3 regions of the Blautia sp. 1001283B150304_161114_C9 genome follow, and region 3 is predicted to be linked to each of the others. Evidence: predicted binding sites of a transcription regulator. Region 3 holds the regulator's gene; each other region holds the start of a gene.
What was found. Region 3 encodes Rex, which represses fermentation and respiration genes when NADH is low (regulators of the CRP and FNR family bind a similar motif). Its sites were predicted from a motif close to ATTGTTAANTANTTAACAAT; they were not measured.
Positions count from the first base shown of each region.

Region 1: a site for Rex is predicted at 5,561-5,580, ahead of I4V44_RS12725 (L-lactate dehydrogenase). Genes of this name have one in related genera too.
Region 2: a site for Rex is predicted at 4,221-4,240, ahead of I4V44_RS14805 (iron-sulfur cluster assembly scaffold protein). Genes of this name have one in related genera too.

Region 1 is NZ_JADPGO010000025.1:31,205-39,122, forward strand. Features, by position in the region: gene I4V44_RS12705 (collagen-like protein) at 58-531, opposite strand; gene I4V44_RS12710 (AAA family ATPase) at 1,365-2,960, shown strand; gene I4V44_RS12715 (DUF4866 domain-containing protein) at 3,167-3,967, shown strand; gene I4V44_RS12720 (threonine/serine ThrE exporter family protein) at 4,036-5,367, shown strand; gene I4V44_RS12725 (L-lactate dehydrogenase) at 5,632-6,582, shown strand; gene I4V44_RS12730 (CoB--CoM heterodisulfide reductase iron-sulfur subunit B family protein) at 7,179-7,918, shown strand, end outside.
Region 2 is NZ_JADPGO010000035.1:12,429-20,346, forward strand. Features, by position in the region: gene I4V44_RS14785 (formate/nitrite transporter family protein) at 1-399, shown strand, start outside; gene I4V44_RS14790 (DNA topoisomerase) at 401-2,581, shown strand; gene I4V44_RS14795 (UDP-N-acetylglucosamine pyrophosphorylase) at 2,644-3,315, shown strand; gene I4V44_RS14800 (TraX family protein) at 3,423-4,163, opposite strand; gene I4V44_RS14805 (iron-sulfur cluster assembly scaffold protein) at 4,416-5,108, shown strand; gene I4V44_RS14810 (GGGtGRT protein) at 5,127-6,137, shown strand; gene I4V44_RS14815 (GH36-type glycosyl hydrolase domain-containing protein) at 6,532-7,918, opposite strand, start outside.
Region 3 is NZ_JADPGO010000042.1:11,048-18,965, reverse strand. Features, by position in the region: gene I4V44_RS15640 (class I SAM-dependent methyltransferase) at 1-165, shown strand, start outside; gene I4V44_RS15635 (S8 family peptidase) at 674-1,519, shown strand; gene I4V44_RS18375 (DUF6783 domain-containing protein) at 1,536-1,619, opposite strand; gene I4V44_RS18370 (DUF6783 domain-containing protein) at 1,596-1,649, shown strand; gene I4V44_RS18365 (DUF6783 domain-containing protein) at 1,646-1,723, shown strand; gene I4V44_RS15630 (NADP-dependent isocitrate dehydrogenase) at 1,796-3,004, shown strand; gene I4V44_RS15625 (ABC-F family ATP-binding cassette domain-containing protein) at 3,121-5,031, opposite strand; gene I4V44_RS15620 (redox-sensing transcriptional repressor Rex) at 5,292-5,939, shown strand; gene I4V44_RS15615 (bifunctional ADP-dependent NAD(P)H-hydrate dehydratase/NAD(P)H-hydrate epimerase) at 6,029-7,528, shown strand; gene alr (alanine racemase) at 7,606-7,918, shown strand, end outside.

The DNA of each region.
Region 1 (7,918 bases), on a different contig from region 3:
AGATAATTTAAAGCACCTTTTGAGAAAATCAGGAGGAGCATTTGCCCCTCCTGAGGTTTAAGTTGCAAGAAGTCCGGCTGCGCGGAGATTTGCGAGAAGCTGATTAAACTGGGTTACAATATCTGTCTGACCTGTGGCATCTGCTACGGCCGCTGCCGGAGCTACAGTACCGGCAGGTCCGGTAGCACCAGTGGCACCAGTAGGTCCGGCAGGTCCGGCAGCACCAGTAGGTCCGATAGCTCCGGCAGGTCCGGCAGGGCCAGTGGCTCCGGTAGCTCCGACAGGTCCGGTAGCGCCAGTGGCTCCAACAGGTCCGACAGGACCTGGGTAGCCTTGAAGTCCGGGTTCACCCTGGGGGCCCTGAGGTCCCATTGGACCAACGGGACCGGGACAGCCTCTGGGTCCGGTAGGACCAGGACAACCGCGCGGCCCCTGAGGTCCCTGACAGTCACAGCTGCAGCGATTGTTATTGTTACAACAGGATGTACCGGATAATTCCGGATCATCTGAGGTATGACGACTAAACAGCATAGAAAAGTATCACCTCTGGAAAATCCTATATCGTCAGACTAGACAGTCTGCCCGGCAGACTGTAATTTTACAGGACATTCCGGCAGTTGTCGTGGAATCTGACAATAATAGATTGCAGTTCTCGATATTAGTATATGTTTCATATGTGAGTTTGTGACTTACTATTGTATAACTGTCAACTACCCATTACCTAAAGGCAATGGGCTTGTAACTGCCCAGTCGTAGTAACGGTTTACGCCTTCGACCTTTTATCCCCAATAGGTATTGCTACCTAAAGTGGCGTTACATCATAGGGTGGTTGACAGCATCCTTTACAGACAAGATATACTCATCTGTAACTGTATCAGGTACTAAACTTCCCATGCTATACAGCAAACATTCTTTTACGGGTAAGATTTTACGCAATACGCGAGTTTTTTACTTTATAGGAAAGAAATATAAAAACTGCTGTGGAAGATAAGTTTATTTTCCTGACAGGATAATTATCAAAAATGAAAAGAGTCTGATGCATAAAACATATAGGTTTATGCGTTGGATTCTTTTTTGTCTCTTGCCCAATAAGTTCCGGTATGCTATGATAAACAAAAGCATATTTTCTAATTATCTAAATCTATGTAACTGTCCGGTATTTTCAACAGTTACAGCCAAATCTCAATTCATATACAGATCATGAATCTGTTCTTTCAGAAAAGTCATGCTTTAATTTTCACTATTTATTTCTAGCAGGAGTTTTCTAAAAGACAGGAACTCCTGAACATATTTATTAAGGAGGTTATAAGATGCTGTATAAGAAGACAGAAAAGCTATCAATAATAAAGAGGGAGGGTGAGATAATGGGTATGTTTGTAAATCCGAATGCTGCAGCATTTCAGTGTGCAGTCAATTCAGAAGTATATATAGACAAAACGGGATTATTGGAATATACAAATAAAGTATTGGGCACAAATGCCAGGTTTATATGTAACAGTCGTCCGCGCAGATTCGGGAAATCTGTTACTGTAGATATGCTGACTGCATATTACAGTAAAGGATGCGACACTGAAAAAATGTTTTCAGGACTGGAAATCAGCAAATGTCTGGATTTTTACGAACATTTAAATAAATATGATGTCATTCATTTTGATGTACAATGGTGCTGTATATCAGCAGGTTCCAGTGAGAATTTAATTTCATATATCACGAATATCGTTGTTTCCGAATTAAGAGAGACTTATCCTGAAGTCAATCTGGTGGAAAACAGCACTATATATGGAGCAATGGCACGAATTAATACTGTATTAGGAAAACAGTTTATTGTAATCATTGATGAATGGGATGTTCTGATCCGTGATGAAGCCCATAATCAGGCAGCGCAGGAAATGTATATTGACTTTCTCAGAAACATGTTTAAAGGAATTGAGGCATCAAAATATATCGCACTTGCATATCTGACCGGAATTTTACCGATAAAGAAATTAAAAACCCAGTCTGCCTTAAATAATTTCACCCAGTTTACAATGCTTAATGCCGGCCCATTGACACCATATATCGGCTTTAATGAAGATGAAGTAATCGATTTGTGTGAAAAATATGAGATAGATTTTGCAGAAGTGAGGCGGTGGTACGATGGTTACCGTCTTGGAGATTACCATGTATATAATCCCAATGCGTTAGTAAATCTGACAATTATGCGGACATTCCAGAGCTACTGGTCACAGACAGGAACCTATCTGTCAATCCTGCCACTGATCAACATGGATTTTGATGGTCTGCGGACATCCATTATAGAGATGCTGTCCGGTTCCTCTGTAGAAGTAAATGTGAATGAATTTCAGAATGATATGGTCAGCTTCGCAGACAAAGATGATGTATTGACTCTGCTGATTCACCTGGGTTACCTTGCCTACGACCAGAGAACCCAGAGAGCTTACATTCCCAATGAAGAAATCCGTCAGGAATTTCGTGCCGCAACCAAACGAAATAAATGGAATGAACTGATTGAATTCCAGCAGGAATCTGAAAAACTGCTGGAAGCCACCTGGGAAATGGATGCAGAAACAGTTGCTGAACAGATAGAGAAAATCCATGCAGAATACACATCAGTGATTCAGTACAATAACGAGAATTCCCTGAGCAGTGTACTCAGCATTGCCTACTTAAGTGCAATAAAATACTATTTTAAGCCAATCCGGGAACTCCCGACAGGAAGAGGCTTCGCAGATTTCGTCTTCATCCCCAAACCACTGTACAGAGACTATTATCCTGCATTACTCGTCGAACTGAAATGGAACAAAGACGCAGAAACTGCTCTGAATCAGATAAAAGAACGAAAATATCCAGAGTCATTACAGCAGTATACAGGAGATATTTTGCTGGTGGGGATCAACTACGATAAAAAAGAAAAAGTACATCAGTGTGTAATCGAAAAATGGTTTCCACTGTGTATATAGAACGTAACTTCAAAAGAATCATATAAGTTATGAGAAAAGACATTCTACCTCAGTGGATGGAATGTCTTTTTTATATAATTTTTAGCTTGCATCTATGTAAAATTGATATCAGAAAATTCCCTCTTTTTATGTTGACATTACTAAAAGCAAGACTATAATGAAAACCGAAAAAAGAATCTGACACGATTGGAAAGGGGAAGTTAATTATGAGTACAGTTTTGCCAAGAGAAGAAGCAGTAGAAACAATTTTTTCTAAAATTTTGGCTTCGCCGGAAGCATCCGGACGATTAAGCGGAGTTTTTTATGACCATATAGATGACGACCATCGTCTGACAGATAATGACAGAGATCATTTCCTGCAGGTATTGTTTCATGCGTACCAGAACGGTGATATCAGTGCACTGCTGTTGGAATTATGCGGCAGAAGTATGTTTGACCTGTTAAGGGAGGCTTATCTGATCCCGAAGAAATTCCACGGAAAAGCAGGAGAGAACCCGGTGCTCCTTACAGATGCAGCCGGAGAACTTCTTCCCGGGGAAAAGGTTTCAGCCAGAGAATATGCAAAATTCAAGGAAACATATGAACATCATGAATGTGCCCCCAGATCTGCGCTGTATCTTGCAGATGGTTATGATCTTGTCCGTACCTATACAGAAGGTCTGAACATTACAGAAGAAAAAGATAACCGTAAACGTGGTGTCCTGGCTCTTTATGCACTTCCCGACACCTGTAAACTGGGTCTGACAGAAGCACAGGCATATGCCGTTGTATGGGATGCTTTCCAGAAGATTCAGGAAGAAGCCCCAAGAGCCATGGTATACTACGGACAGGAAACAGGTCTGAAGAAAGAGAATCCGGATAAACCCTATGATGAAATTGGAATTCTTCTTCCTATCCATGAATTTGAGAAAAAAATGCTGCAGCATTTAGACGAGATTGACGGAATCGTACTGGCATGCAGAGAGAAAATGATGGAGAAAGCAGGAAATGACAGTCTGCAGCTTTAACAAATCAAGCAAGTAGCAAAGCGGATGATTTTATCCGATTGACAATATAGAATGAGGAAGTGAGAAAAATGCCGCAGGAAGTGATTAAAAAGAACCATATGGATGTTGCCTGGCATGAGTATACAGATGAAAATGGGGAAAATGTACCAGTTGTAGATTCCAGCATCGCAGAGAAAGCATCTGTTATCGGACGTGTGGGGATTATGTTTCTCTCATGCGGTACCGGAGCATGGAGAGTGAGAAGTTCCATGAATACACTGGCAGAAGCACTTGGCATTACGTGTACGGCGGATATTGGTCTGATGTCCATTGAATATACATGTTATGACGGAGAAAATGGTTTTACCCAGTCGTTGTGCCTGACTAATACAGGCGTAAATACTTTGAAGTTAAATCGTCTGGAACACTTTATCCGAAACTTTGAAAAAGAAGGAAAACATATGTCAGGAGAACAGCTGCATACATTTCTTGACAATATTGAAAAAACACATGGTTTATATTCCCCGCCTGCACTGGGACTTGCTGCAGCGATCGCATGCTGCGGATTTACATTTCTTCTTGGGGGCGGTCCGATCGAGATGTTCTGTGCATTTGTCGGGGCAGGAATTGGAAATTATCTCCGTTGCAAACTGACCAAACACCATTTTACATTGTTCTTATGTATTGTGTCTTCTGTATCTCTGGCATGTTTTGCATATGCAGGTCTGCTCAAACTTGGAGAAATATTATTTGGTATTTCTGTTCAGCACGAAGCGGGATATATCTGTGCAATGCTCTTTATCATACCGGGATTTCCGTTTATTACCAGTGGTATTGACCTTGCAAAACTGGATATGCGTTCAGGAATAGAACGTCTGACTTATGCTTTGATCGTTATTCTGGTAGCTACTATGTCAGCATGGATCATGGCACTGATCCTGCATTTGAAACCTGTAGATTTTATAAAACTTTCACTGTCAACAGAGCAGTGGATCTTATTCAGGCTTCTTGCAAGTTTCTGCGGAGTGTTTGGATTCTCTATCATGTTTAACAGCCCGGTTCGTCTGTCAGTCGCAGCAGCCGGGATAGGAGCAGTTGCCAATACTCTGAGACTGGAACTGGTAGACCTTGCAAATATTCCTCCTGCTGCAGCCGCATTTATTGGTGCACTTACTGCGGGACTTCTGGCGTCCCTGTTGAAGAATAAAGTCGGATATCCAAGGATATCTGTAACAGTTCCCTCAATCGTTATCATGGTTCCGGGATTATATTTATACAGAGGATTTTATAATCTTGGTATTATGTCATTATCAGTAGCTGCATCCTGGTTTGCGTCTGCGATCCTTATCATTGCAGCGTTGCCATTAGGGCTAATCTTTGCACGTATTCTGACAGATAAAGCTTTCAGATACTGTACTTAACCGAATCAAAAATCAGGGAAATCCCCAACCACTGCTTAAATTGCAAAAAGCAATAAGCAGTGGTTGGGGATTTGTTCGTGCAAGTATCTACTCCAATAGGAAAATGTGAAAATTATATCAAACTAACAAACAATTTTATGCTTCCAAACAAATATTTAAACGAAAAAATTGTTCAGATTTCTGTACAAAAGCTCTTGTCAATTTTTTGACAATGTGTTATCATTAAGACGTCAATTTTGTTAGGAGAAAAGGAGTATTAAGATTATGAGCAGTAAAATTACTATCATTGGAGCCGGCAGCGTCGGATCTACCATCGCGTACACTTTATCAAGCCAGGATATCGCATCTGAAATTGTTCTGATCGATATCAACAAAAAGAAAGCAGAAGGTGAAGTTCTGGATATCATCCAGGGAACCTGCTTCAGAGATCCTATCTCTATCATTGCCGGAGACTACGAAGATGCTAGGGATTCTGACATCGTTATCATCACATCCGGTATTGCCCGTAAACCAGGGCAGACAAGACTTGAACTTACACAGACAAATGTAAATATCCTCAAATCTATCACACCGGAGATCGTAAAGGCAGCTCCAAATGCCCTTTATCTGATCGTAAGCAATCCGGTTGATATCATGACTTATGTATTTACAAAGATTTCCGGACTTCCAGAAAACCAGATCCTTGGTTCCGGTACAATTCTTGACTCTGCACGTCTGCGCTGCGGATTATCCGAACATTTCCAGATTGCACAGAGTAATATCCATGCCTATGTATTCGGTGAGCATGGAGATACATCCTTTATTCCGTGGTCTGGTGCCTATATTTCAGGTGTAAGTGTGGATGAATATTACGACCTTGAGAAGAAACTCGGTAAGGATATTGAACCGATTGATAAAGAAGCAATGCTTCAGTATGTACAGAAATCTGGCGGTGAGATCATTTCCAAGAAAGGTGCAACTTTCTATGCAGTATCCTCTTCTGTATGCAAACTTTGCAGCCTTCTTGTATCTTCTTCAGAGTCTATCTCTACAGTATCTACTATGATGCATGGAGAGTACGGAATCGATGATGTATGCCTGAGTACATTAACTCTGGTAGGACCAAATGGTGTACAGGGCAAAGTTCCAATGAGAATGACAAAAGCTGAGATCGAACAGCTTAAGAAGAGTGCAGATGCACTGAAAGAAATTATTGCTCAGATTGACCTTAATTAATAATATATCAGACAAAACATTCAGAAGTACAGGTACAGCCTGTTCTTCTGAATCCATATTACTGTTTACTCCTTTTTAATTATTAGCCAAAATTCTGTACTGTAAGCGGAAACAGACGAATTTTGGCTTACATATATCAAAAGCAAAAAAATATATAAATAATATTTTTATTAATTTTTTGAAAGATACTATGATTGTGAGTAAATAGAAAAGCGGAAGATTTTATCTGCCTGAAAAAGATTAATTTAGATCAGAAGAATTGAGCAATGATGCGTGATAAAAAAATTATCAAAAACCTCTTGTTAAAATGTTGTCAATATGATATAATATTTTTCGGAAATCGAGCTGATACACTCCTTTAATTGCGGAGGAAGGGTGTGCGAACTCTTTTATTTTCTATGTCTCAACAAAGATATAAAAAGTAATTGTATTAGACTTGATTTATATTTTTGTCCATATATTGTTAAAAAAAAGACAAAGACTAGCGACTGTTATTTACGGGCGCTATATATCGGGGCAAATTGCTTTTGGACCCTGATATCATTATTTGAGCAACATGAATTTATCTGAACAACTAAGAAAGGATAATGTTAAGTATGAAGTACAGTTATTATCCGGGTTGTACCCTGAGAAACAAGGCGAAAGATCTGGACGAATATGCCAGAGCCAGCGCCAGAGCACTTGGGTTTGAACTGGAAGAGATCGAAGACTGGCAGTGCTGCGGAGGTGTTTATCCTCTGGGAACTGACGAAATTGCTACGAAGCTTTCTTCTGTACGTGCTCTTAATCAGGCCAAAGAAAAGGGCCAGGATCTGGTAACAATCTGCTCTGCCTGTCATCACGTGATCAAACGTGTCAATGATGATATGAAAAATGTGGAGGATATCCGCACCAGAGCAAATAATTACATGCAGCTTGATGAGCCTTATGAAGGCGAGACAACAGTGCTCCATTATCTGGAAGTACTTCGCGACAAAGTCGGTTTCGACAAGCTGAAAGAGAAGGTAGTAAACCCGCTTACAGGAAAGAAAATCGGAGCCTATTACGGATGTCTCTTATTACGTCCGGGCAAGATCATGGCTTTTGATGATCCGGAGAATCCGACAATCATGGAAGATTTCATCCGTGCACTTGGGGCAGAACCGGTAATCTATCCATACAGAAATGAATGCTGCGGCGGTTACATTTCTCTGAAAGAAAAAGATATGTCTCAGAACATGTGTCAGAAAATCGAAGATAGTGCGAAAGGCTTTGGCGCAGATATGCTGATCACAGCCTGTCCATTGTGTAAATATAATTTAAATAAAAACGCTTCCAGCGAACTGCCTGTATATTA
Region 2 (7,918 bases), on a different contig from region 3:
GCAATTTTAGCATTGCTGTTTGTATGGGCCGGAGCGTCCGGAACAGCAGATTATTTTGCAGGATTTATCGGAAACAAGCTGAGTATTCCGCTCGGACAGATGTTTTTCAGAGCAGTACTCTGTAACTTCTTCGTCTGTCTTGGTGTGCTCTGTGGTATGAAATTAAAGAGTGATGCAGGAAGATTCCTGATGATCGTTATGTGTATCTCAGGATTTGTTGTAAGCGGATTTGAGCACTGCATCGCAAACATGGGAATCTTTGTTACCGCATACTGTCTGGTACCTGGATTATCCCTTGGAGCCATAGTAAAGAGCATGGTAGTAGTAACTTTAGGAAATATGGTGGGCGGTGCCCTGTTGTTGGCATGGCCGCTCAGAAAGATGAGTGCAGATAAATAATATGTCAAAAGCTTTATACATAGCCGAAAAGCCCAGTGTGGCACAGGAATTCGCAAAAGCTTTGAAAATCAACGGACAAAGACGGGATGGCTACCTGGAATCTCAGGACAGCGTGGTGACCTGGTGTGTGGGACACCTGGTCACCATGAGCTACCCGGAAAAATATGATATCAAATATAAAAGGTGGAGTTTAGATACCCTGCCTTTTTTGCCGCGCGAATTTAAATATGAAGTGATCCCCGGAGTGCAGAAGCAGTTTGAGATTGTCAAAGGACTGCTTAACCGTGAGGATGTGGACACCATTTACGTGTGTACCGACTCCGGACGTGAGGGGGAATACATTTACCGTCTGGTGGCACAGATGGCAGGTGTTCATGGAAAAAAAGAAAAGAGGGTCTGGATCGACTCTCAGACAGAAGAAGAGATCATGAGAGGAATCAGAGAGGCAAAAGATCTGTCAGCATATGACAATCTTTCTGCTTCAGCCTATCTTCGGGCGAAAGAAGACTATCTCATGGGAATTAATTTTTCCCGTGTACTGACACTGCGTTATGGAAACAGTGTGTCAAATTATTTAAATACGAAATATCAGGCCATTTCCGTAGGACGGGTTATGACCTGTGTACTTGGAATGGTAGTGCGAAGAGAGCGCGAGATCCGTGCATTTGTGAAAACTCCGTTTTACCGCGTACTCAGTAGCATTGCCCTTGAGGGAGAAAACTTTGAGGGAGAGTGGAGAGCTGTGGAAGGCAGCAGATATTTCCAGACTCCTTATCTGTATAAAGAGAACGGATTTAAAGAGAAAGCCTATGCTGAAAAACTGATACAGGAGCTGTCTGTGAGTCAGCCGTTGCAATGTACAGTAGAGAAAATCGAGCGGAAAAAAGAGAACAGGAACCCGCCGCTTTTATTTAACCTGGCGGAGCTTCAGAATGTGTGCTCCAAGCTGTTCAAGATCAGCCCGGATGAGACATTAAAAATCGTACAGGAACTGTATGAAAAGAAACTGGTCACTTATCCCAGAACAGATGCCCGTGTGTTGTCTACTGCGGCAGCAAAGGAGATTTATAAGAATATCTCCGGGCTGCGTAATTATGAACATACAGCAGAGATCGCACAGCACATTATTGAACAGGGAAATTACAAAAATCTGGCGAAGACCAGATATGTTAATGATAAGCAGATCACAGACCATTATGCAATCGTACCCACAGGCCAGGGCTTAAACGCATTGAGAAGTGTTTCTCTTACTGCGCAGCGTGTATATGAGACCATTGTCAGAAGGTTTGTATGTATTTTTTATCCTCCTGCAGTATATCAGAAGATCAGTCTTGTGACAAAAATTCAGAATGAGAGCTTCTTTTCTTCATTTAAAGTACTGCTGGATGAAGGGTACTTAAAAGTTGCCACAAATTCTTTTGCGAAGCGAAAAGCAGCAGATGCCATGAGCAGTGTGAACAGAACCGGTGCAGCGGACAGTGAAGGAAGTGAAGAGGAAGATCCGGATACAGGAAAAAACGGCGGGAACAAAGCTGATGATTCGGCTGAGGATATGGCATGTGATACCAGACTTCTTGCCGCATTGCAGAACCTGAAAAAAGGTGATATACTCTCTGTGGACAGCCTGAGTATCAAAGAGGGCGAGACATCGCCGCCAAAGCGTTATAATTCCGGTTCTATGATTCTTGCAATGGAGAATGCAGGTCAGCTGATTGAGGACGAAGAGCTTCGTGCCCAGATTAAAAGCTGCGGAATCGGAACCAGTGCCACCAGAGCGGAAATTCTTAAGAAACTGTGCAATATCAAATATCTGGCACTCAATAAGAAAACCCAGGTGATCACTCCAACCCTTCTTGGAGAGATGATCTTTGATGTGGTAAACTGCTCCATCAGACAGCTTCTGAACCCGGAACTGACTGCAAGCTGGGAAAAAGGACTGAATTATGTGGCAGAGGGCAGTATTACAGAACAGGAATATATGGATAAGCTGGAACATTTTGTGCGCCTTCGCACCAGACAGGTGGAGGACAGCAATATCCAGCCATATCTGAGACAGTTCTTTGATGCTGCAGCAGTGAATTATAAGGATTCATCTGAAAAAAACAGTGCGAAAACAACAGGCAGATCAACGTCCGCAGCGGGACGGTCACGTACCTGCAGAAAGCCGTCTGCTTCAAAGTAGTGTGTATTTGTGACAGATAAAAGAAAACATGTCATCATAGCGAGAGAAAAGAGGAAAATATTATGTTAAAAGATTTTACAATTTCAAACCTTCTGGATCTGAACGAAACAATCGCAAAGGATTTATTTGAAGGAAAAACATATCCATGGGAAGTATTACCGGAGATCGGAGATTTCATTCTGAAACTGGGACAGACCTTAAGTGAAGAAGAATACGACCACCCGTCAGAAGATGTATGGATCGCCAAGAGTGCCAAAGTAGCACCTACAGCCTGCATCAACGGTCCGGTCATCATAGGTAAAGAAGCAGAAGTACGCCACTGTGCATTTATACGCGGAAAAGCAATTATAGGTGAGGGTGCAGTAGTAGGTAATTCTACGGAATTAAAGAATGCGGTACTTTTCAACAAGGTACAGGTTCCGCACTACAATTATGTAGGCGATGCAGTTCTCGGCTACAAATCCCATATGGGCGCAGGTTCCATCTGTTCCAATGTAAAATCTGACAAGAAACTGGTAGTTGTAAAAGATGGTGACGAGAAGATTGAAACAGGCCTGAAGAAATTCGGCGCAATGCTTGGAGATAACGTAGAAGTGGGATGTGGTTCCGTATTAAATCCCGGAACTGTGATCGGACGCTGTTGCAACATTTATCCACTTTCCTCAGTAAGAGGCTGCGTACCTGCAAATCACATTTATAAGTCAAAAACAGAAGTTGCAGAAAAGAGAAGTTGAAAATATAGAAGAGGCAGGTTGTATGAAGGATATTATTTCAGTCATACAGCCTGCCCTTTTATATTTTTATGTCTGTCTGATATAGAAGATATTTGTTGTACCTGATATTACATATGAAATAAAAGTTTTCTCAGGATTACCAGAATGGTAATGTGCACCGGATAAAACCAGTAAAAAACATATTTCAGAAATTTTCCTTTTACAAATCCACGTTCACCATTGTACATATTAATGGAAAGAAAAGCAAAGCAGGCTTTCCATTCATAGTAAAGCCAGCAGCTTCCGATGATCGCCTGGGCGGTTTTATCGTTGCGGAACCAGTACATGATCAGCAGGAATACAAATCCCCGCCATCCGTAATCTGCCTTCAGAAACACAGAGACAGTCAGCAGTGCCAGCACGCAGACAAGCTGCATTTTCTGATTATCCCAGAAGTATTCCAGGGCACAGAATGCCAGGTATCCCAGAAACAGGGTGAAAAATACATTCTGTTTTTCATATCTCCAGGTGTTGGTAAACATGAAGTTCCATGGAATCTCAGAGATACATGCAAATAGAAACAGATTCAGGCCATATTTCTTACGGTTATGTGTATGCAGAAATCCTTCCACTAACAGAAAACAGAAAATTGGAAAAGCGGCCCTGCCGATATCCCGGAAAATCCGATACCAGCTGTAATCCACGCCGCCGAAACTGAAAAGGGTTGCAGTTGTGGCAGAATAATTATACAGGATCATTAAGCCGGTATGGTCAATCAGCATCAGGGTGATAGCAATTAATTTTAAAGCGCTTCCGCTCAGAACCTGAAATTTTGCAGGGAGAAAGGAAGCAGGTAACTTTGTTGTCATAATAGAAATCCCTTCATTAATAGAAATTAGAACTATTTTACCACAAAAAAATCAAAGATGGTTAAAAATTTTACAATTTATGACTGGACGAATCAGCACTTTTGTGAGAAAATAACACTAGGTTGTTAGGCATACTCCTCTGAAGTCATTCAGCAGACATCGGAGTTTTATCCTGTGCAGTTCATTCAGCAGTTCTGTACAGTGGAGAGTATAACAACATGAAGTTAATCTATACTTGAAAGGAGTTTTACAATGATTTATTCACGCGAAGTAGAAGAAATGTGCCCAGTTGCACAGGGCGTTCATCATGGCGCCGCTCCAATCCCAGAAGAAGCTAAATGGGTACAGGCAAAAGAAGTCAAAGATATTTCCGGTCTTACACACGGTGTTGGCTGGTGTGCACCACAGCAGGGTGCCTGCAAGCTTACATTAAATGTTAAAGAGGGTATCATCCAGGAAGCACTGGTTGAGACTATCGGATGTTCAGGTATGACTCACTCTGCAGCTATGGCTTCCGAGATTCTTCCGGGACTTACAGTTATGGAGGCACTGAACACTGACTTAGTTTGTGATGCGATTAATACAGCTATGAGAGAACTCTTCCTTCAGATCGTTTATGGACGTACACAGTCTGCATTCTCAGAAGAAGGACTTCCAGTAGGTGCTGGACTTGAAGACCTTGGTAAAGGACTTCGTTCTCAGGTTGGTACAATGTATGGAACTCTGAAAAAAGGACCTCGTTACCTTGAAATGGCAGAAGGTTATGTAACAGGTATTGCTCTTGATGCAGATGATGAGATCATCGGATATCAGTTCGTAAGCCTTGGAAAAATGACTGATTTCATCAAAAAAGGCGATGACCCGAATACTGCATGGGAAAAAGCAAAAGGTCAGTATGGCCGTGTTGCAGACGCTGTTAAAATTATCGACCCAAGAAAAGAATAATTTAGGAGGTAACAGGAAATGGCTTTATTTGAATCATATGAGAGACGAATTGACAAGATCAATTCTGTTTTAAACAGCTATGGCATTGCTTCTATTGAAGAAGCTGAGAAAATCACAAAAGACGCAGGTCTTAATGTATACGATCAGATCAAAGGCATTCAGCCAATCTGTTTCGAGAACGCTTGCTGGGCATATACAGTAGGTGCTGCAATCGCAATCAAAAAAGGATGTAAGAAAGCAGCAGACGCAGCAGCAGCTATCGGAGAAGGTCTTCAGGCATTCTGTATTCCTGGATCCGTTGCTGATACACGTAAAGTAGGTCTTGGACATGGTAACCTTGGCAAGATGCTTCTTGAAGAAGAAACAGAGTGCTTCTGCTTCCTGGCTGGACATGAGTCCTTTGCAGCTGCTGAGGGTGCTATCGGTATCGCTGAGAAAGCAAACAAAGTTCGTCAGAAACCATTACGTGTTATCCTGAACGGTCTTGGAAAAGATGCAGCTCAGATTATCTCCCGTATCAATGGCTTTACATATGTAGAGACAGAATACGATCCATACAAGAACGAAGTAAAAGAAGTATTCAGAAAAGCATACTCCGAAGGACTTCGTGCAAAAGTTAACTGCTACGGCGCTAACAGCGTTCCGGAAGGCGTTGCTATCATGTGGAAAGAAGACGTTGATGTTTCTATCACAGGTAACTCCACAAACCCGACACGTTTCCAGCATCCGGTTGCAGGTACATACAAGAAAGAACGTCTTGAAGCAGGAAAGAAATACTTCTCAGTTGCTTCCGGCGGTGGTACAGGACGTACACTTCACCCAGACAACATGGCAGCAGGTCCAGCTTCCTACGGTATGACAGATACATTAGGACGTATGCACTCTGATGCACAGTTCGCTGGTTCTTCTTCTGTACCGGCTCACGTAGAGATGATGGGTCTCATCGGCGCTGGTAACAACCCGATGGTTGGTATGACAGTTGCAGTAGCTGTTTCCATCGAGGAAGCTGCTAAAGCTGGTAAATTCTAATAAATGGCTTAAAATAAGCATTTATCGTGTCCAAACAGAGTAGTAAAAAATGGTTAAAATGTGGTCGTTTGTAACGGGTTTGTAACACGTTTGCAACACGCCGTTTGTAACACATATGATTTAAAAAATTGGGAGTTATTCATCATTGAGTAGCTCCCTTTTTGTTGTAATTTTTCCAAGTCTCTTCTTAACCATTCTAAGTCTCGGACAGTATATGCAGACTCAGTCATATCTTTAAATATGTGAAGATAAGAAATGTTCAGGATAAGGGAACATAAAGATAAAAAAGTCGATTTTCAGATCATCACAGGAGAAGTAAACTCCTGTAGATGATATCTGAAAATCGACTTTTCTGTTTATGATGTATCTGTCGTGAGCAAAAAGAATGAAATCATTATCCCATGCAAACAGTTACATGATATTCCTTCTTGCCTTCTTCAAATGGAATCAGGCAGCCTTCATATTCTTTGCCGTCTACAACCACTTTCTTAACACCCTTCTGAACGTTATCCGGGTTCTTGACTTCGATGTGGTAAACAGCATCGCGGAATGTTCTGGTAAGTCTGAAATCACCAAATCCTTCCGGGATACATGGATTGATACACAGTCCGTCGTAGGATGGCTGAACACCCAGGATAGCCTGAGACAGGTTCCAGAAAGTCCATGCTGCAGTACCTGTCAGCCAGCTGTTCTTTGCCTGACCATGGAAAACTGCGTCAGCGCCTGCAACCATCTGAGAATATACATATGGTTCCGTACAGTGGATTTCGCTGATATCTTCGATGTAGGACGGGCAGGTCTTCTTGTAAATCTCAAAAGCTCTGTTGCCGCGTCCGATGACGGTTTCTGCGATAGAAACCCATGGATTATTGTGACAGAAGATACCTGCGTTCTCTTTATATCCCGGCGGATAGGAGGAAATTTCTCCAAGGTTCAGATAATACTGGGTATAGGCCGGCTGAAGGATCATAATACCGTATTTGGTATCCAGACGCTCTTTGACAGAATCCAGAGCCTTTTGGGCAAGACCTTCTTTCACACCGATTCCTGCCATAACGCAGAAGCCCTGCGGTTCGATAAAGATCTGACCTTCCTTGCATTCTTTGGAACCAACTTTTTTTGATTCTGCATCATATGCACGTACAAACCATTCTCCATCCCAGCCGGCATCCAGAACTGCCTGATACATGGCATCGACTTCTTTTTCGGCTCTGTCTGCGGCTATGGTGTCCCCCATATGACGGCTGATCTCTGCGAATTCTCTGCCGTATTTTACAAACATACCTGCGATAAATACAGACTCTGCAACAGGTCCTTCGGAAGGTCCTGTAGTCTGGAAGGATTCTCCCGGTTCTGTGGAGAAGCAGTTAAGGTTCAGGCAGTCGTTCCAGTCTGCACGTCCGATCAATGGCAGCTTGTGCGGTCCGAGATGAGTGGCTGTATATTCGAAAGAACGGCGCAGATGCTCGTACAGAGGTGCTGCTTTTTCTTTCTGATTATCGAAATCTACCATCTCATTTAAGATAGAGAAGTCACCTGTTTCTTTCAGATAAGCGGAAACAGCTGCAATCAGCCATAATGGGTCATCATTAAATCCACTTCCGATGTCCAGATTACCCTTCTTGGTAAGTGGCTGATACTGATGATAAGCGCTTCCATCTTCGAACTGAGTAGCTGCGATGTCCAGGATACGTTCTCTTGCACGTTCCGGGATCAGGTGTACGAAACCAAGAAGATCCTGACAGGAATCACGGAATCCCATTCCACGGCCTGTGCCGGAT
Region 3 (7,918 bases):
GAACCTCCATGTTCTGAGGAAAAAGATCTTTTTGATGCAGCTATCAAAGCCGGACCTTCCAGAATTATCGTAAAACGTCCTCTTAAGAGCGTCTGTCTTGATGGAAGAGAGCCTTCTTATATATTAAAAGGAAAAGCAATACGATATGACTGTTATGTGATGTAGAAGGTTTATCAGCACATTGCAGCAGCCCTTTATTTTTGAGGGCTGCTGCAATGTATTTTTTTCCATTCCCGGATAAATTCCATTTGTTCCTGATCGGAGATTTCCTGGGAGGCAGCGTCATTTCCGGCAGCTACACAGCAGAGCAGGACGAAGGTCTGAAAGAGTAAAAATACCAGTATCAATAATAATGCAGTCATAATTTGTCTCCTTAATATTATGCAGATGGTTACAGTTATTATATGAAATTGCTATAAGGATATTTTTCGGGATTTCTGTAACAGATTCTGTATATGCCTGTTGTTTTGCATATCAGAAGTATCTGCATATCATGGAAGCTTTATACATTTTATTTACAGAAAAACGGAGATATGACAGGAGAAACTGTCGGACACGAAAATATAATCTTCCGAATAATTTAAAGTAAGACGCAGATGTTCATTGTCTTTGCAGCGACCTGATGAACAGTTGCGGTAAGATTTCATTATCCAGATGATTCGGAGGATTTTTTATGAAGAATTCAGATGATTCCGGATATACAGGAAAGCACGTGGGTGTGTGTGTTCTGGATACCGGGATTTTTCCTCATATAGATTTTACAGGGAGAATACTTGCGTTTCAAGATTTCATCGGACATCGTATCAGACCTTATGATGATAATTCTCATGGAACCCATGTATGTGGGATCATTGGCGGTGACGGAAGGGCTTCGGAAGGACGGATCAGAGGAATTGCCCCCGGGTGTAGCCTGATAGTTCTGAAGGTGCTCGACAGAACGGGAAATGGCAGGAAAGAAGATGTTTTGCAGGCTTTTCGCTGGATTCTGGAGAATAAGAGATATTATGGGATACGTGTAGTGAATATCTCGGTGGGAACAACCTGCAGGAGAGCAGAAGATCACAGAGTTCTGATTGCGGGTGTGGAACAACTTTGGGATGCAGGTCTGGTGGTAGTGGCTGCGGCAGGAAATCAGGGACCGAAGGCAGGAAGTGTGACAGCACCGGGAAGCAGCCGGAAGATTATCACAGTAGGCTCCAGCGATCTGCTTACAGGACGGACTGCCATATCCGGCAGGGGACCTACCTTTGAGTGTGTTTGTAAACCGGATCTGGTTGCACCCGGGAATCATGTTCTTGCCTGTGCACCGGGAGCAGATAACGGATATGGAGTGAAGAGTGGTACTTCTATGTCTACACCTCTGGTTGCAGGGGCAGCGGCATTGATGCTTGAGAAGAATCCGGAGCTGACTAATGTTCAGATTAAGATGAAATTGAAAGAAAGTGCCAGGGATATGGGATTGCCAAAGAATCAGCAGGGATGGGGAGAACTGGATCTGGAACGTTTTATGGAACTGTGATCAGTAATCTTTTATTTCACAAAATTATTGCTTTAGAGCGTGTCTGAAAAAGGCTTTCTGCAAGATGTGCGTCACAATTTGTGGGATATTTTGCCCGGATGAGGGCGCCGTAGCGGGCTACGGCAACTGAATGCGGGTGAAATATCCGCAAAGTGGGGCGTACAGATTGCGGGAATGATTTTTCAGATACGCTCTAGTGTATAAAAGCATTGACGAACGGTCTGTTTTCGGCTATCATGATAATTAACTGGATAAGAGCCAAAGAGGAGGATTAACATGAAAAAAATTCAGATGCAGACACCACTTGTGGAGATGGATGGAGATGAGATGACCAGAATTCTCTGGAAAATTATCAAAGATGAACTTCTTCTTCCGTATATTGATTTGAACACTGAGTATTATGACCTTGGTCTGGAATACAGAAATGAAACGGATGATCAGGTAACTGTTGATGCGGCAGAGGCTACAAAGAAGTACGGCGTAGCAGTGAAATGTGCAACTATCACTCCTAATAAGGCAAGAATGGAAGAGTATACCTTAAAGAAAATGTACAAGAGTCCTAACGGAACGATTCGTGCAATTCTTGACGGAACTGTTTTTCGTGCCCCAATCGTAGTGAAGGGTATTGAACCATGTGTTAAGAACTGGAAGAAACCGATCACCATCGCACGTCATGCCTATGGTGATGTGTATAAGAACACAGAGATGTATATTGACGGCCCCGGAGATGCTTATCTGGTATTTGAAGGCGCAGACGGACAGCAGAGAAAAGAGCTAATCCATCATTATGAGGGACCGGGTGTGCTTCAGGGTATGCACAATCTGGATGATTCTATCACAAGTTTTGCAAGATGCTGTTTTAATTATGCACTGGATACAAAACAGAACCTGTGGCTTGGCGGCAAGGATACGATCTCCAAGATTTATGACGGACGTTTTAAGGAAATCTTTGCAACTATTTATGAGGATGAGTTTAAGGAGAAATTTGAGGCAGCAGGCATTGAATATTTCTACAGCCTGATCGATGATATCGTAGCTCGTGTCATGAAGGCTGAAGGCGGATTTATCTGGGCCTGCAAGAACTATGATGGAGATGTTATGAGCGATATGGTTTCTTCAGCATTTGGTTCTCTGGCTATGATGACATCTGTACTGGTATCTCCACAGGGATATTACGAATATGAAGCTGCTCATGGAACTGTACAGAGACATTATTATCGCTATCTGAAAGGTGAGGAGACATCTACTAACTCTGTAGCAACTATTTTTGCATGGACCGGAGCTCTGAGAAAAAGAGGTGAGCTGGACGACAATAAAGAATTGATGGAATTTGCTGATAAACTGGAGAAGGCGACTCTGGAGACGATTGAAAGCGGTAAGATGACAAAAGACCTTGCGCTGATCACTTCTCTTGAGGATGTGACAATACTGAACAGCAAAGATTTCATCTTTGCCATCAGAGAGAGACTGGATGAAATTTTATAATGTCAGAAATTATCCGGTAATGTTTCTATAACATTATAAAGTTCTCCGGGCAGGATCACACTGCAGCGGAGAAACCTGTAAAAAGTTATAAACTGCGAAAATGGGAAGAACCTGCATTATGCAAGTTCTTCCCATTTTTCATATAATCCTTCTAATTCTTCGGTAATGGCGGCTTTCTCTTTGCTAAGTTTCGCACATTCTGCCACATTTGTGCAGATATCCGGGAGAATCATGGTCTCGTCGATCTCTTTATCTCTGGTCTCAAGTTCTTCGATGCGGGCTTCTACTTTTTTTAGTTCATTCTCGCGTTTTCGCTGACGGGCCTGTTCTTCTTTCTGCTGCTGCCAGGAAAGCTTGTTATCAGAAGCCTGCTTTGCTTCTGTCACAGCCTGAGCGGCAGCCGGAGCATATTTTTCCGTCAGCTCTTCTTTTTTCTCCAGATAATAGTCGTAATCTCCGATATAATTTACAATTGCCTGATTGGTCAGATCCAGGATCCGGGTAGCTGTCTGGTTGATGAAGTAACGGTCGTGGGAAACATAGAATACTGTTCCTGTGTAACTGTTCAATGCCTCTTCAAGAATCTCTTTTGAAGCGATATCCAGATGGTTGGTGGGCTCATCGAGGATCAGAAAGTTTGCTTCGGACAGCATCAGCTTGGCGAGGGAAACACGACCTCTTTCTCCGCCGGACAGAGCGGAGATCAGTTTGAATACGTCATCCCCTGTGAAAAGGAATGCTGCCAGCATATTTCGAATTTCTGTTTCCGTAAGTGTGGGATAAGCATCTGAGATTTCCTCAAAAATAGTTTTCTCCATATGAAGAACATGGTGTTCCTGGTCATAGTAGCCAATCTGTACCTTGGAACCAAGAGTAAATCTGCCGCTGTCTGCATCGATCAGCCCATTGATGATCTTTAACATGGTGGTTTTGCCTGTGCCGTTATTGCCAATCAGGGCTACACGTTCTCCACGTTTGATCTCAAAGGAGATGTCACTGAAAAGTGTCTGTCCGGGAAAAGATTTGGAAAGACTTTCCACAGTAAGGACATCATTTCCGCTGACAAATCTTGGTTCCAGGGAAATGCGCATCTGATTCTGAATCTCCTGTGGTTTATCAATGCGCTGGACTTTATCCAGCATTTTCTCGCGGCTTTCTGCACGTTTGATAGATTTCTCGCGGTTAAAGGATTTCAGCTTGGCAATGACTGCTTCCTGATGTTTGATATCCCGCTGCTGGTTCAGGTAGGCTTTGTACTGGGCGTCACGCAGCTGGGCTTTTTTCAGGGCATAGGCAGAATAGTTGCCACTGTACATACGCATATTTCCTGCTTCGATTTCCACAACTTTTGTTACGACTTTGTCAAGAAAGTAACGGTCGTGGGATACGATAAATACAGCACCCGGGTAATTCAGAAGATAGGTTTCCAGCCAGGAAATACTCTCCATATCCAGATGGTTGGTAGGCTCATCCAGAAGAAGAATGTCAGGGCTGGCAAGAAGCAGTTTACCCAGAGCTACGCGGGTTTTCTGGCCGCCTGAAAGAGTTTCTATCTGGCGTTCGAAATCTTCTTCTGTGAAACCAAGACCTTTTAATACACCCATGATCTCACTTTTGTAAGCGTAACCATTTTCCAGTTCAAACTGGTGACTCAGTCTTGTGTAAGTATTCATCAGGCTGTCCAGAGCATCTCCGGTGGTGGTTTTCATTTCCTGTTCCAGAGAGCGCAGACGATTCTCCATATCAATAATGTGCTGTTTGGTGGAAATCAGTTCTTCGTAAATGGTATGATGGCCATGAATGTCCTGATACTGGGCAAGGTAGCCGATATTTTTATCTTTGGCAAGTACCACGTTTCCTGAATCCGGGGAGAGCTCATGCATAATGATTCGCAGCAGAGTCGTCTTGCCTGCACCGTTATTGCCGATGAGAGCTGCCTTTTCGCGGTCTTCTATATGGAAACTGGCATCCTTGAGAATGATTTTTTCGCCAAAGGATTTACAGATATTCTGACATGATAAAATCATAGGAATTCCTCCGTTTGTAATTTGTCCGCGTACTATTATAATCGAAAATGCCTGTTTTTGAAAGCATTTTAAGAGATTTTGTCCAGGGAAAAGAAAGCACCGGATGGATGCATGGAAGAAAATATGATATTCCGGGGAATTTTTCAGAATGAAATTGATAAAAAAATACAGAAATATTTGGTCAAAAAGTACAAATTTAATTTGACAATAAAATAACATCTGGGTATAATTGACATAGATAAGCTAAGGAGGGAAAATTTGTGGAAGCTAAGGAAATTTCGAAAGCGGTAATCAAGCGTCTGCCGCGGTACTACCGCTACCTCGGTGAATTGATGGAGGAGAATGTAGAGCGTATATCTTCAAATGATCTTAGCAAGAAGATGCATGTGACGGCTTCCCAGATTCGTCAGGACTTAAATAATTTCGGTGGTTTTGGTCAGCAGGGTTACGGCTATAATGTACGCTATTTGTATACAGAAATCGGTAAGATCCTTGGGCTGGATACTGTACATCCGATGATTATTCTGGGTGCCGGTAATCTGGGACAGGCATTGGCCAATTATGTGGATTTTGAAAAGCGCGGATTTAAGCTGGTTGGTATTTTTGACGTCAATCCTGTACTTGAGGGGATTGCAGTTCGTGGAATTGAGATTCAGATGTTGAGCGATCTTCCTTTGTTTCTGAAGGAGAATGAGGTTGAGATCGCGATCCTGACTCTTCCTAAAAATAAAGCCAAAGAGATGGCAAAGATTTTAATTGATAATGGAATTAAGGCAATCTGGAATTTTGCACATATTGATCTGGATGCCCCGGAGGATGTAATGGTAGAGAACGTACATCTTTCAGAGAGTCTTATGACTTTGTCCTATAACCTGAGTGAGTACAGAAAGGAACATGAAGGGATGTAAGGGATAACTGTGAAACACAAGGCTGTGGTCATCTGATCACAGCTTTTCTCTTGTATGTAAATGTGTTATTGTAAACAGGAGGTGAACAGATGAGAGAGATTGTAACTGCTGTTGAGATGAAAGAACTGGATCATAATACGATTCAGAAAGCCGGGATATCTTCTCCGGTACTTATGGAGAGGGCGGCATTAAAGACGGTTGAGGAGATTGTACAGAGATTAAAGAATAAAGAAAAAGAGAAAATCCTTGTGGTCTGCGGAACCGGCAACAATGGCGGAGACGGATTGGCAATTGCCAGACTGCTTCAGTTGAGAGGAGTCAGAACCTGGTATTATATTGCGGGTAAGGAAGAGAAAATGACTGCTGAAACTGCCGGACAGCTTAAAACAGCAGAATATTATCAGGTGCCCCGGGTGCATAACCTGGATCCGGATGAATATACTACTATAGTAGATGCCATCTTTGGGGTTGGACTGAGCAGACCTGTAGAGGGAAAATATGCAGAGCTTATCAGTACAATGAACCGGGCATCTGCGTATAAAGTAGCTGTGGATATTCCATCCGGGATTGACTCAGATACCGGATTTGAGAAGGGGATTGCATTCCGGGCAGATCTTACGGTTACCTTTGCTTTTCGCAAAAGAGGGCTGTGTTTTTATCCCGGACGCATGTATGGCGGTGAGATCGTTGTTACGGATATCGGAATCTATTCCATACCCGGAAAGAAAATCTGTATGCATCATCTGGAACGTGAAGATTTGAAAATGCTTCCGGAGAGAGTTCCCTATGGAAATAAAGGAACCTTCGGCAAGGTTCTTCTTATAGCTGGCAGCGAAGGAATGTGCGGAGCTGCATATCTGAGTGCAGCAGCTGCTCTGAAAAGCTCTGCGGGAATGGTGAGAATTCAGACCGTGGAGGCCAACAGGATTCCGTTGCAGACACTGTTGCCGGAAGCCATGATCACCTGTGATTTTGATGAGAAAAAAAACCAGGCAATGCTTGACTGGTGTGATGTGCTTGTGATAGGACCGGGTCTTGGAACCGGAGCGCAGAGCAGGGAAAGAGCTCAGTGGTTCCTGGCGAAGGCAGCTGAGTGTAAAAAAACAGTAATTCTGGATGCAGATGGCCTGAATCTTCTGTCAGTCCATGACAACTGGAAGTGTTTTATCGGGGAACATGTGATCCTGACACCTCATATTGGTGAGATGAGTCGTCTGTGCGGAAAAGAAATCGGTAAGATCCAGGATTGTCTGGCACAGACCGCAGCTGATTATGCAAAGGAGTCTGGAGCGGTTTGCGTTCTGAAGGATGCCTGTACTGTGGTGGCAGATGCTTTTGGAGATATGTATTTGAACATTTCGGGTAATGCAGGAATGGCTACAGCGGGAAGTGGAGATGTGTTAAGCGGTGTGCTTGCCGGTATACAGTGTATGTATCTGGCAGCAGAAAAGAAATTTTCTCCTGTTATGCTGGCTGCACTTGGTGTATATGTGCATGGGCTGGCAGGTGATCTGGCTGCTGAAACAGTAGGGCAGCGAGGGATGACCGCAGGAGATATCATCTGTTTTCTGCCGGAAATACTAAGATAGAATATTCATTTTGAGGCAGTAAATCTGTGAAACAATTTGCAGATATTAACATGAAAAAATAACAGAGGAAAATTATTATGAAGAAAGATAGCAGAGTAAAAGCAGTCATTTCACTGGATGCAGTAGAACATAATTTCCGGGAAATGAGAAAAAATATTGCAGAAGAGACAAAGATGATCGCAGTTATAAAGGCTGACGCTTATGGACATGGCGCGGTGCCGGTTGCACATCTCATTGAGGATTATGATTATATCTGGGGATTTGCGGCTGCAACTGCGGAAGAAGCGATTCATCTGCGAGAAGCCGGGATTACAAAACCAATCCTGATCCTTGGAATTGTTTTTGATGAATATTTTCCGGAACTTGTCCGTTATGAGATCCGTCCTGCAG